DNA from 4 places in the Staphylococcus sp. IVB6214 genome. Region 3 is predicted to be linked to each of the others. Evidence: predicted binding sites of a transcription regulator. Region 3 holds the regulator's gene; each other region holds the start of a gene.
What was found. Region 3 encodes Rex, which represses fermentation and respiration genes when NADH is low (regulators of the CRP and FNR family bind a similar motif). Its sites were predicted from a motif close to TTGTGAAATATTTCACAA; they were not measured.

Region 1 (3,222 bases), 470 kb from region 3:
AACGTTGCTTTAGACCAAATGGATTGGAACACGTTATCGCTAATTTTAGCGTTTAATCCGGCATCATTGAAAATTTTATTGATTCTCTCAGTACGCTCATCGGCTTGACCGTCAGCACGTTGTAGCTCGATGCTGCCTTGTCCTTCTAGTAAAATTTGTCCGGGGCCACGCATACCCGCTGTCCACATCGTCACAGCTAAAAAGACTTGCTCATGTGGTACGATTTTTGCAAAACGTTCATCATGTCCGAGACCATTCATCATTGTTAGGATGGCCGTGTCTTGGTGAATAGCATTACGTTCTTTTAGCTCATGAATCATTGCTTCTGAGTGCATTGATTTTGTAAGAATTATTATTAAATCAAATGAACCAGTGACATCGGTTGGTAACACAGCAGGAATGTCTACAATGTATGTATCTGTTTCTGTCTGAATTTCTAGTCCTTTATCATTGATGGCTTGAACATGGTTTGGCCATGTATCAATTAATGTAACATCGTATCCTGCTTGCTTAATGTAACTTCCAATACGACTCCCCATAGCACCTGCGCCAGCAATAGCAATTTTCGTCATTTGACATCCTCCTTATTTTGTAAGCGGTTTAATTTAAGTTTAGAATTTTCGAAAAGATATGTCAATTGCGTAAAAAAACACGAGATACGACACTTGAGTATCTCGTGAATATAGCAGGATGTTATACAGGGCGAACAGTTATTTCGTTTACATTGACATGTGCAGGTTGTGTTAATGCGTAAATTACAGCATCTGCAATATTCTGGGCTTCAAGCATTTTACGATCGCCGAAGTCATATCCATCATTAAGTGGTGTGTCTACCATACCTGGTGAGATACTTGTTGAACGAATACCTGTGCGTGCTAATTCTTTCTCAAGCCCTTGTGTAATGGCATGTACAGCTGCTTTTGTCGCGCTGTAAAGTGTGCTTACTTTTGTGACTTCAAAGCCTGAGATTGATGAGATATTGACGATATGTCCACTAGATTGTGCTTGAAGATGTGGCATTACGGCATTAATCGCATAAAGCGTTCCTTTCACATTGACATCAATCATCGCATCCCAGCCTGTGACATCTCCTTTTGTAATGGCTGAAGAAGTCATTAAGCCGGCACTGTTGATGAGAAAATCAACTTGTCCGAAGTGTGCAATTGTGTGCTCAATGGCTTGTTCCACAGATGCACGATCTGTGACATCTGTTGGGATAATCAAAGCGTCGGTAAAATCTTCCGCAATGGCATTCATTTTATCTTCATTACGTGCGAGTAAGACAATCTTTGCGCCATTGTCATTGAGTTGTTGTGCAATAGCCGTTCCAATACCACTGCTTGCACCAGTAATCACTGCGACTTTATCTTTAAGCATTTCCATATTATTTTCACCTTCCAGAAATCTATATTTAAAGTTATTGACATGTTGATATATCTTTTTACGTCATTCATAACCTAACACATTCATAAAACATAAGAAAATCAATTGCTCTTGATGTAAGTTAACAAATATGTCAAAAAGCGTATAAAAAACGCATTATCAAGTAGATAGTATTATGTTAAAATATTCACATTGAAAACGAAAAGAGGAAGAAAAAGAATGCTTCTTTTTAGTATAGAAATTATTATTATGGTCCTTGCAATTGTTCTTGGATTGCGTACAGCAGGCGCCCTTGGCTGTGGGATTTTTGCGATTGTTGCACAATTAGTGATGATATTTGGCTTTGGTTTATCACCGGGGTCAGCCCCAGTAACGGCCGTGTTAATCATTTTATCAATCGGGATTGCAGGGGGAACACTTCAAGCAACAGGTGGGATTGATTATCTCGTCCACTTGGCATCAAAAGTGATCGAACGTTTCCCAAAATCTATTATCTTCATTGCACCGATGATTGTCTTTTTATTTGTATTCGGTATTGGAACAGCAAACATTGCACTTTCATTAGAACCAATTATTGCAAAAACAGCATTAAAGGCACGTATTAAACCTAAAAAGGCACTGACTGCTTCTGTGTTGACGGCGAATATCGCATTGTTGTGTAGTCCAGCAGCATCAGCAACAGCATACATGATCTCAGAATTTGCAGGATTAGGCATTACAATGGGACAATACTTATCGATTGTTTTGCCAACAGCATTGATTAGTATGGTGATCTTGAGTACTTTTGTGACATTTGTCGGAGAGACAAAAATGGATGAGCGTCAAGCACAGACAATGCTTCAAAAAATTGTTGAAGAAGATACAACAAAAACGTATTCTACACGCGTTAAGTTAGGTGTATTATCATTCATCGTAGCAGTCGCTTGCATACTTACATTCGGTATTTTCCCGGAATTTGGTCCATCATTTAAAGTGGATGGTGAAATTGTTAAGTTACAGATGACAGACCTTGTACAACTTTTTATGTATATGAGTGCGATGGTTAATCTGTTACTCATTAAAATTCAGCCGACTGAAATTTTAAATTCTCATATTACACAAGCTGCGATTGGCGCATTATTTGCGGTACTCGGACCTGGCTGGCTAGGGGCAACAATCTTCAGTGCACCTTCTAACCGAGATATCATGGAGACGCAAATAGGGGGACTCGTTGAACAAGCACCGTGGCTCTTAATCTTGTTTGTTGGACTTGTATCAATGGTCGTGATTTCACAATCAGCCACAGCATCTATCATGGTGCCAATTGTGATGACATTAGGCATTCCACCTACATTCTTCTTAGCGATTGTTCAAACGTTAAACGTGAACTTTGTTATCCCAGCGCAACCAACAATTCTCTTTGCGGTAGATGTCGACGAAACACGTTCAACGAAAACAACCAGCTTCCTGTTGCCAGGCTTTTTCTTAATCGCAACAACAGTCTGTGTCGGTTTATTGATTAAAACAATTTTAGGTGTTTAACAGAATAAATATAGATACAAGCAGGTAGATATGTTCATGATCTACTTGCTTGTTTTTATTTAGGCAAATACTGGTATGAAAGCAATTGCCCTATGTTATAATTGTAGAACACTAAATAAAAAAATAGAAATTTTCGATTCAAATTGTATAAATTTAATATTAAATTGTGTTATAATAAAATTACAGTGTTAATTATTTTCATATTTTGAATTTTTTAGCCTACGTTCTCCCCATAGTAACGTGGGCTTTTTTGTATGCAATTTTAGGATGCGAGTCAGTTATTAATCATCTTAATCAAAAATATTTATGTCTAAAATG
Region 2 (3,222 bases), 230 kb from region 3:
TAATGAATTTTGAACAACTCATGTTTTTATTGTTATTCCATTATGCTTCATTACTGGTAATTTAGTCATCGCGCCGAGAAGACAGCGCCATATCCCAATGCGTATACATGTGATGTCATGTATTGTCGGCTTAGTTATTTATGCGATAGGGATGCTTATTTTATATCGCTTTTTCCTATAATAAAAACCCCTGTTCATACAAGCAATGATATTGCAGATGTATGAGCGGGGGTTCATGTTATCTCAATAAGAAGATTGCTGCCAAAATCAAAATGACAAGTATCGCATCAATGCCAATGAGTAGTTTCATACGGGGATTGGCATTGCCTTTTTTAACTTCTTTATTGTACATATATATATTGGGAATGGTACTTGCCACTAACAGTACAATGACAATAGTAGAAAGTGTTGACATCTTATCGCACTCCTTTTATCCGACCGTAAATATAACCGACGATTAAAGCAGTCACAATGCCAATTAATGTACAAATAATAGGTTCACCTAGTTTTGTACCAATTAATGCACCTGATGCTACACCGATGATTAATGGCACACCGTACTGTATACGATGTTGTTCAGAGTCGAGTAGTGTGAAAGTCAGCACGTAAAGCACACCGAACGTCAGTGCAACCAGTATTGATTTGAAAATAATCATGCTCGTTGGTGCTGTATGTGACATAAAATTGACTGTAAAAAAGATGATGCCAAGAAACAATGAAATAACGACAGCTTTATGTGTGCGTTTCATGCGAACCTCCATCAAAAAATTTGTACAGTCAGTATACCATAGACATCTACAAACTACTTAGTGAGTTGTTGTGATTTGTTCGCTTTCTTAATCGTTTCAAACTGCCCGTGATCATTCAAGTAAGCATAGAATAAACCAATGATAAGTCCGCCGCCGATATAGTTACCGATAAATGCAGCTACAATATTCTTTAACATACCAAGTGCATGAACAGCAGAAAAGTCATAAAATAGTTGCCCGACGAACAAAGTGGCATTATAAACAACGTGTTCAAACCCCATAAATGCAAAGATGGTTACACCAAACATCATCACAAACATTTTTGCGAAAACATCATCGATTTGCATAGCGATTACAAGCGCAATATTGATGAAGAAGTTTGCGAAAATCGCACGAACAAGTATATTTTGGAAGTTGTATACTTCAGCTTTCGAGTGTATCATATGATCCAACAAGGCAACCATTTCTGGTGACATAACGTCACTAACGCGTAGTATCGCAAAAAAGATGAATGCGCCTGCAATATTACCGAAGAAGCAGAGCATAAAAATCTTTAACACACGGAGAGGTTGGATAAGGTGATAATAAAGTCCTACTGTAAAGTACATAAAATTACTGGTGAGCAGTTCGGAGTTGGTGAATAAGATTAATACGAGTGCAAAGCTGAATGTGATAGAGCCAATCATATTGACGACACCAACAGGTACATCAGGTGCAAACGTTGTTTTGACCATTAAAACAAATACAGAGATGATGCTAATAATAAAACCTGCCATCATCGCACGCATCAAGTAGCGCTTCATGTAGAAACTGTGCAAGACATCCTTTTTTTGAATGGTTTCGATAATATTTGAAACCCACTTACGACCATAAAAAATCGTATCCCATTTAATATTCGTATCATTCATACGACAAATTTCCTTTCGTTGTGTAATAGAATCTAGTATAACGCTTTAAATTATTAATGTGAATGTGTTCACAAAATATTTTGTGTCGATAAGATGACATTTGCAATTTTATGTGCAGATGAATAATAATTCTGACAATAGATTTTGCAAATCATATAAAGGAATTGTGAGATAAATGGATTATAACGTTTATTAAAAATGTATTCAGAATATTTTACTTTTCAAACAAAGTGATTAAATGCTGTTATATCAGTACTTTCGAAGCCATATTACCCTCCGAATGGAAGTGTCTATTCAATATCATATAGGTGTCATGTATCTTGTGTGTTGTTTTTAAATTTGACAATAAAAAATTCACAACTATGTCAAAAAGTGTGAAGTTAAAAATCTACTTTAAACATTAGTGAAATATAGTATAATAACGAAGAAAAGTTTACATACTTTCGAAAATTAGGGGTTTCAAGGAGATGGTGGATTGTCATGGAAGATAATCAATTACAAAGAGGGCTAAGCTCTCGTCAAATTCAAATGATTGCGCTTGGGGGCACAATCGGTGTTGGCTTGTTCATGGGGGCGTCTAGTACAATTGCTTGGACAGGACCATCTGTAATTTTTGCATATTTATTGGCTGGGCTCTTTTTATTCTTAGTCATGCGTGCGATGGGTGAGATGGTGTACTTATATCCAACGACAGGTTCATTTGCGAACTATGCGACAGATTACCTACATCCGGTTGCAGGTTACATCACTGCTTGGGCGAACATCTTTCAATGGATTGTTGTAGGGATGTCTGAAGTTATTGCTGTCGGTGAATACATGAAGTTTTGGTGGCCGGAGTTACCAACATGGATTCCGGGAGTGATTGTTATCGTCATTTTAACTGCAGCCAATGCGATATCAGTTAAAGCTTTCGGTGAGTTCGAATTCTGGTTTGCGATGATTAAGATTGTCACAATTATTTTGATGATTATTGCTGGTTTTGGTCTGATTTTCTTCGGAATTGGTAACGGGGGTGTTCCAATCGGACTCAGCAACTTAACAGAGCACGGTGGTTTCTTACCAAACGGCTGGCTCGGCTTCTTCTTCGCATTATCTATCGTTATCGGTTCATATCAGGGTGTTGAGCTGATTGGTATTACAGCAGGTGAAACAAAAGATCCACAAAAGAATATTAAAAAAGCAGTCAACGGGGTTATTTGGCGTATTTTAATCTTCTACATCGGTGCGATTTTTGTAATCGTAACAGTATATCCGTGGAATGAACTACAAGATCTTGGTTCACCGTTTGTTGCAACATTTGCGAAGGTGGGTATTACGATTGCAGCAGGTCTTATTAACTTCGTTGTGATTACAGCAGCGATGTCAGGTTGTAACTCTGGTATCTTTAGTTCGAGTCGTATGATCTTTACATTGGCACAACATGGGCAATTGCCAAGAATCTTCACTAAAGTAATGAGAAACGGTGTACCATTCTATACAGTATTAGCCGTATCAATCGGTATTTTTGTAGGTGTTATTTTAAACGTTATCCTTCCAATGTTTATCGAAGGATCTGAAAGTATTTT
Region 3 (3,222 bases):
CACTTTGCGTTTGTCGACGTGCCGCACGTAACGGTTTGACAAACAAGAAGTAACTCATAAACCAAGTGCCTAGAATCATTGACGCTAACGCAATCCATCCTTGCCAAGATAGCGCAGCTGTTGCAACAAGTCCATTACCGATCGAACAGCCACCTGCTACGGCCGCACCAAATCCCAAAAATGTACCACCTAATGCACTGTTACGGATTGTTTTAATGTCTGGTAAGCGCCATTTAAATTCATGAGAGCCTTTTGCTGCAATATATGAGCCTACTAAAATACCGAGTACGAGAAAGACACCCCAGTCCAATACAGTCACATTACCTGTTGTTAAAAATTGAACGATATGTGCAGAAGGTGTGGTAATCCCTAATCCACCTTCACGTCCAGTCGAAATACTCATTGGCCATGCAATCATTGCAATTAAGCCAACTGCAATAGCTGCAACGAATGGATGATAACGACGTTCAAACAATATGTGACGAATCCCTGTGTAACGTTGCTTTAATCTCGGAACTGCAATGGTTGGTTTTGGTTTACGTAAAGTTTTGACAACGAAGAATGTTGTAATACCGACTAAGAGTACAAGCCATACCCAATATGGTACACCTGTTGAAACAGACATATCTGCATTTGCCACTGTATAACTTTGTAAACGTTCATTGATCGGTGCTAAAATACCAAATTTTGAAATAGCTGCAAAAAGCGCATAAAATCCTAGTGCAATCCAACTTCCGATAAGGCCTTCTCCTGCACGATAATATGTCCCTGTTGCACAGCCACCTGCTAAAATAATGCCGACACCGAAGATAAACGATCCAATAATTGTTCCAACGATAGGAAACGTCCCGTTATCAATCGTAATGAATCCAGCTGCTTTCAATCCGAAAATACCAACTGCTTGAATCGTAATCGCAACTAATAATGCATAAAACATCTTGTTGTTCTTTTGAACGTACATGTCACGAAAACCACCTGTCAAACAGAATCTTGTACGTTGCATTACAAATCCAAGTAATGCCCCAACGATTAAACCACTAAAAATAGTCCAAATCATTTTACCAACCTCCTATATCCGATTAACATTATCTGAATTATATAGAATGTCATTATATAATGCAAGGGTGAGTGTAAAATTTTATAATTTTCCATCTTTCTCAGAGAGTACCAAATGATACACAAAGTAGTCTCTCAACTTTTTAAAAGATTATTTTGCTATGAAAGACCTATCTGAAAAATAAGCGCATAAAAAAACATCAAAATTCAAAAGCTGAATTTTGATGACTTATTTGCTTACATATTCAATAATTTATGTCGACTGTATTATGCTTGTAGTGTTGAATTGTAATTTTTCATAAAAAAGAGCAATGATTGAAGTTCTACACCCAGATCAATTTGATGAACTTGTACTGATTGTGGCACTTGTACACGCTTTGGCGTGAAGTTAAGAATACCTTTAATGCCTGCTTCAACAAGTTGATCTGTAACCGCTTGTGCTGCCGATTCTGGTGTTGCAATAATCACCACTTCAAGTTTTTCTTTCTTAATAATTTCTGTCATATCTGACATTGGTTTAACAAGGACATTACCGATTGTTTCACCGATCACTTCTGGACGTATATCAAATGCTTCTGTAATTGTCATATCATCGTGGATGGAGAAGTTGTAAGTAATCAATGCGTGACCGAGATTACCGACACCTACAATGCCGATGTGAATCTCTTCAGAGTCACTTAATTCTGATTTGAAGAAGTCTAGAAGGTTGTCAATGTTATAGCCGTATCCTTTTTTGCCAAGCTCGCCAAAATAAGAAAAGTCACGTCGAATCGTTGCTGAATCGATATTCAAGCCTTCGCTAATCGCTTTAGAATTGACACGATTTTCACCTTTCGCTTTTAACGTGTTTACAAAGCGATAATACAAAGGCAGGCGTTTCAAGGTCGCTCTTGGAATTTTTACCGTTTCTTTAGCCATTACACAATCCTCCAAAAATATTTCTAAACATATGTGATACATTTCACAGCACAACACTATAATTATAACTGACTTTTACTCAGAAAGAAACATTTACATTTTGATGGGTATATTTTTTGTTGTACAATATATGTTAATGAAAGGAGCATCCCACATGATATTAATGCAACTCAGTCAGATTTCAAAGTCTTTTGATGGCGAGACAATTTTTGATGGTGTCAACTTTGAAGTGAAAACCGGCGAACGAATTGGCATTGTTGGACGTAACGGTGCAGGAAAATCCACTTTAATGAAAATCATTGCAGGTGTAGAAGCATACGAAGACGGTCATATCTCAAAGATTAAAAACTTAAAAATGGGTTATCTGACACAGCAAATGACACTCAACACTCAAAAAACTGTGTTTGAAGAGATGTTACAACCGTTTGAGCACCTTAAACAACTCGGTGAGAAGATGCAAGAAGAAACGGATTGGCTTGCTCAACACGCAGATCGCTATGATTCGGATGCTTATCAAGAACATATGAAGCGTTATGAAAGCATATCGAATGAGTTTGAAAAGCAAGGTGGCTATGATTATGAGCGTAAAATAAAGACTGTTTTGAACGGGCTACATTTTACGGAAGCCGACTATCATCGTCCAGTCAACGACTTCAGTGGCGGTCAAAAAACACGACTTTCACTCGCTCAAATGTTACTGCGTGAACCTGACCTTTTGCTACTTGATGAGCCGACTAACCATCTCGATATGGAAACGACTGCATGGTTAGAAGATTATTTGAAGTTTTTTAAAGGGGCTATCGTCATCATCTCGCACGACCGTTACTTCTTAGATAAAATCGTCACACAAATCTATGATGTTTCTTTAGGTGAAGTGAAGCACTATGTTGGTAACTATGGTAAATTTATCGCGCAACGTGATCAATACTATCAAAAACGCCTCGCAGAATATGAGCGGCAACAAGATGAAATCAAACGATTAGAAACCTTTGTCGAAAAAAATATCACACGTGCTTCTACAAGTGGTATGGCAAAAAGTCGACGAAAAGTTCTTGAAAAAATGACACGACTTGAAAAACCCATGTTGGATGCAAGAAGTGCGGATATTCGCTTTGACTTCGATCGCAATACAGGTAATGATGTGATGCACATACGTGACTTGGAAGTTGGGTACGAAACGCCGATTACAAAACCAATCAATATGGAAGTATCAAAAGGTGATCATATCGCAATTATCGGTCCAAATGG
Region 4 (3,222 bases), 190 kb from region 3:
TTTATATTGAATCTTTACAATAAAATATACAAAAAGTGATAAACCGAGTGAATTAACTTATTACCTTGAATCAGTGTAATAACCATAAATAAAGGCACTATTATGCAATTTGTTGTGATGCGATAAATTGTTTTTTTAGAATATTGATACGCAGTTTTTTATATGAGAATTCTCGCAAAAGCTTGTGATAAATATTAGCAATTATATAGTGTGTCGAGATATAATAACATGTAAAGTGTTAAGCAAGGAAGGTTAGGTATATTATGTGGAAATGGGAAACAGTTAGTGAAGCAAAGGGTGTCGTGGTCATTGTTCATAATATTTTAGAACATACAGGAAGATATGCCTATGTCATCACACATTTAAGAAGAAATGGATATCACGTCATCATGGGTGATTTACCCGGTCAAGGTCAAACTTCAAGAATGAACAAAGGACAAGTTGAAAGTTTTGAACTTTACCATGAGTCTGTTTTAGAGTGGTTAAAAATTGCAGAAGGATACCATCTCCCAATATTTGTAATGGGTGTTGGACTCGGTGGATTAATATCAATGAATTTACTCGAGAAGGTCGATCTAGGTATTGAAGGGCTTGTTTTAATTGCGCCACTTTTAGCATTTCAAAATAATGCACACACACGTAAAAATGTTTTATCATCTCATATCGGTGATGTATCGAAGTCGGCAAAGTTTGATTTGGGATTTGAAGTAGAAGACTTAACATCAAATAAAGAAGTTCAAGAAGACACATTAAATGATGCATTAATGTTAAAAAAAGTAAGTTATCATTGGTATCAAGAAGTCATTAAACATATGAAAGAAACAACTGACAATATTCAAAACATGAAACCTGTCCCACTCTGCTTGATGTATGGAACAGAAGACCACGTGACAGACGTAGATGTTACGAAACAACTCGTATCAGTTATTAATCATGAAGAATTATACTTTAAAGCATGGCACGGTCTTGCGCATGAAGTACATAATGAGCCACAGAGAGAAGCTGTCATGCGTTACATTTTAAGCTTTTTGAACAACCGCGTTTTTACAGCCGGATTTTTAGTAGAGGATGAAAATACACTGACATAGTATTTCAAACAATCAATGAGCTAAAGTGTATCAGTTACTACCTAAATTAAAATGCCGGAAAGTTAAGTAAATAACACAATCTATTATTGTAATTACTCACTAATTTCAACAATTAAGTGACACGAAATTTTAATTAAATTCTATAATATTTGTTTCTACCTTGAAGTTAAATAAAAAGCGTGTTAAATTAGAAATGTGAAATTCTTCACATTACGTTGAGAACAATACATTTAAATAGATAGATTGGAGAGAAACTTCATGGCGAAAAAAGGTAATAAAGTAGTATTAGTAGGTAACGGTGCAGTAGGAGCAAGCTACGCATTTACAATGGTGAGTCAAGGTGTAGCAGACGAATTAGTTATCATCGACATTAACGAAGATAAAGTATTAGGTGATGTACTTGACTTAAATCATGGTGCGCCTTATGCAATGTCACCTGTTAAAGTTAAAGCTGGGCAATATTCAGACTGTGGCGATGCAGACTTAATCGTTATCTGTGCGGGTGCACCTCAAAAAGTTGGGGAGACACGTTTAGACTTAGTTGAAAAGAATGCAAAAATTTACAAAGGTATCATCACACCTATTATGGAAAGTGGTTTTGACGGTATCTTCTTAGTTGCAGCAAACCCAGTAGACGTTTTAACTTATGTCACTTTAAAATACTCAGGTTTACCAAAACACAAAGTCATTGGTTCAGGTACAATCTTAGATACAGCACGTTTCAAACACTTATTAAGTGAAGTATTCGATGTTGCACCAACAAGTGTACATGCAAATATTATTGGTGAGCACGGTGACTCAGAAGTACCAGTATGGTCAAGTGCAACAATCGCAGGTCAACCATTATATGATTTATTGAAAAATGACCCAGAAAAAGAACATCTTATTGAAGACATCTATGTGAATACACGTGATGCAGCTTACGATATTATCAAAGCAAAAGGTGCAACATACTATGGTGTTGCAATGGGATTAATGCATATCTCTAAAGCAATCTTACGCAACCAAAACGTTGTATTAACTGTTTCTAGCTTCTTAGAAGGTGAATACGGTGTTGATGGTGTATACACTGGTGTGCCAACAGTAGTAAACGGAGAAGGTGCGGTTCGCATCATCGAAACACCATTAAATGAAGATGAACAAGCAAAATTTGAAAAATCTTCTAAAATTCTTAAAGACATGCAAGACTCAATCAGTCATTTATTCTAACATTTTAATAATACAGAAAAGCTGGGAGATGATTCCCAGCTTTTTAATTTTGAAAACCTGCAAGTACGATTTAAACTTTTATAAAAGTATGTGATATACTCTGTTTAAATTAAAAAAAGAGATCATAAAATGATGAATGAAACTTTAGTAATTCAAATTCAAGATAGACGCTATTTCGAAGAGACTGATGAATTAGGGAGAAACTATATAGGTTATAGTCCTGATTTATCTGATGAACAAATTTATGAAGCAGCTCGTGGTTTTTGGTCTTTGAATCCTAGCAGAGTATTTCAAATTGATCGTATTTTTGTCGTTTATAATGATCGAATTGTTTTGGAAACTAATTTAACAGGACTACAACGAATTCACAATGGAAAATATTATTTCACTGGTGATATTATTAATAACTCAGAATATGTTGGCAAAAATATTAGATTAAATAAGTCACAAAATAGAATTAACTATATTGATACTCTTGAACTTAAAGATCGAATTTATTAAGTTAATCATTGGGGTTACAGATAAAACACAATACTATAAAGCACTTTTTTGGTGTACAATCTGAAATGTTTGTGCCTTTTTTTACTTAATAATAGCTTTGTTCTTTTTCATATACGGCTAAAATGACAGTGGGGCTGGGACAGAAATCTTTTATAGCAAAAAAAGATTTTTGTCCCAGCCCCAGTTACATCATTAAAAATGAATTTGAAGTTAATTTAATATCATCTTAGCAACTTACATCATTTGATAGTCATTAAAAATTATTTTTTTACGGTACACAAGTTAATTTTAGTTTTAATGATATTTTCTTGGGTAAATAATAAGTGATGATTATTTTTACGAGATGGGAGCGTATTTCATGAAGAATCATAAAGCAGAAAAAAGTGGTATACAAGCATTATTTTCATTACAATCTGAAATTGAA

Region 1: a site for Rex is predicted at 1,559-1,576, ahead of MUA51_RS10245 (anaerobic C4-dicarboxylate transporter family protein). Genes of this name have one in related genera too.
Region 2: a site for Rex is predicted at 1,714-1,731, ahead of MUA51_RS09165 (formate/nitrite transporter family protein). Genes of this name have one in related genera too.
Region 4: a site for Rex is predicted at 1,282-1,299, ahead of MUA51_RS06825 (L-lactate dehydrogenase). Genes of this name have one in related genera too.

Annotation. Positions count from the first base shown of each region.
Region 1 is NZ_CP094723.1:2,079,160-2,082,381, reverse strand. It holds gene MUA51_RS10255 (ketopantoate reductase family protein) at 1-572, opposite strand, end outside; gene MUA51_RS10250 (SDR family oxidoreductase) at 694-1,383, opposite strand; gene MUA51_RS10245 (anaerobic C4-dicarboxylate transporter family protein) at 1,603-2,904, shown strand.
Region 2 is NZ_CP094723.1:1,840,900-1,844,121, reverse strand. It holds gene MUA51_RS09180 (HAD family hydrolase) at 1-3, shown strand, start outside; gene MUA51_RS09175 (hypothetical protein) at 239-415, opposite strand; gene MUA51_RS09170 (hypothetical protein) at 417-749, opposite strand; gene MUA51_RS09165 (formate/nitrite transporter family protein) at 803-1,657, opposite strand; gene MUA51_RS09160 (amino acid permease) at 2,138-3,222, shown strand, end outside.
Region 3 is NZ_CP094723.1:1,608,238-1,611,459, forward strand. It holds gene MUA51_RS07915 (YeeE/YedE family protein) at 1-1,057, opposite strand, end outside; gene MUA51_RS07920 (redox-sensing transcriptional repressor Rex) at 1,324-1,974, opposite strand; gene MUA51_RS07925 (ABC-F family ATP-binding cassette domain-containing protein) at 2,129-3,222, shown strand, end outside.
Region 4 is NZ_CP094723.1:1,417,599-1,420,820, reverse strand. It holds gene MUA51_RS06830 (alpha/beta fold hydrolase) at 264-1,088, shown strand; gene MUA51_RS06825 (L-lactate dehydrogenase) at 1,347-2,297, shown strand; gene MUA51_RS06820 (hypothetical protein) at 2,427-2,798, shown strand; gene MUA51_RS06815 (transcriptional regulator, SarA/Rot family) at 3,157-3,222, shown strand, end outside.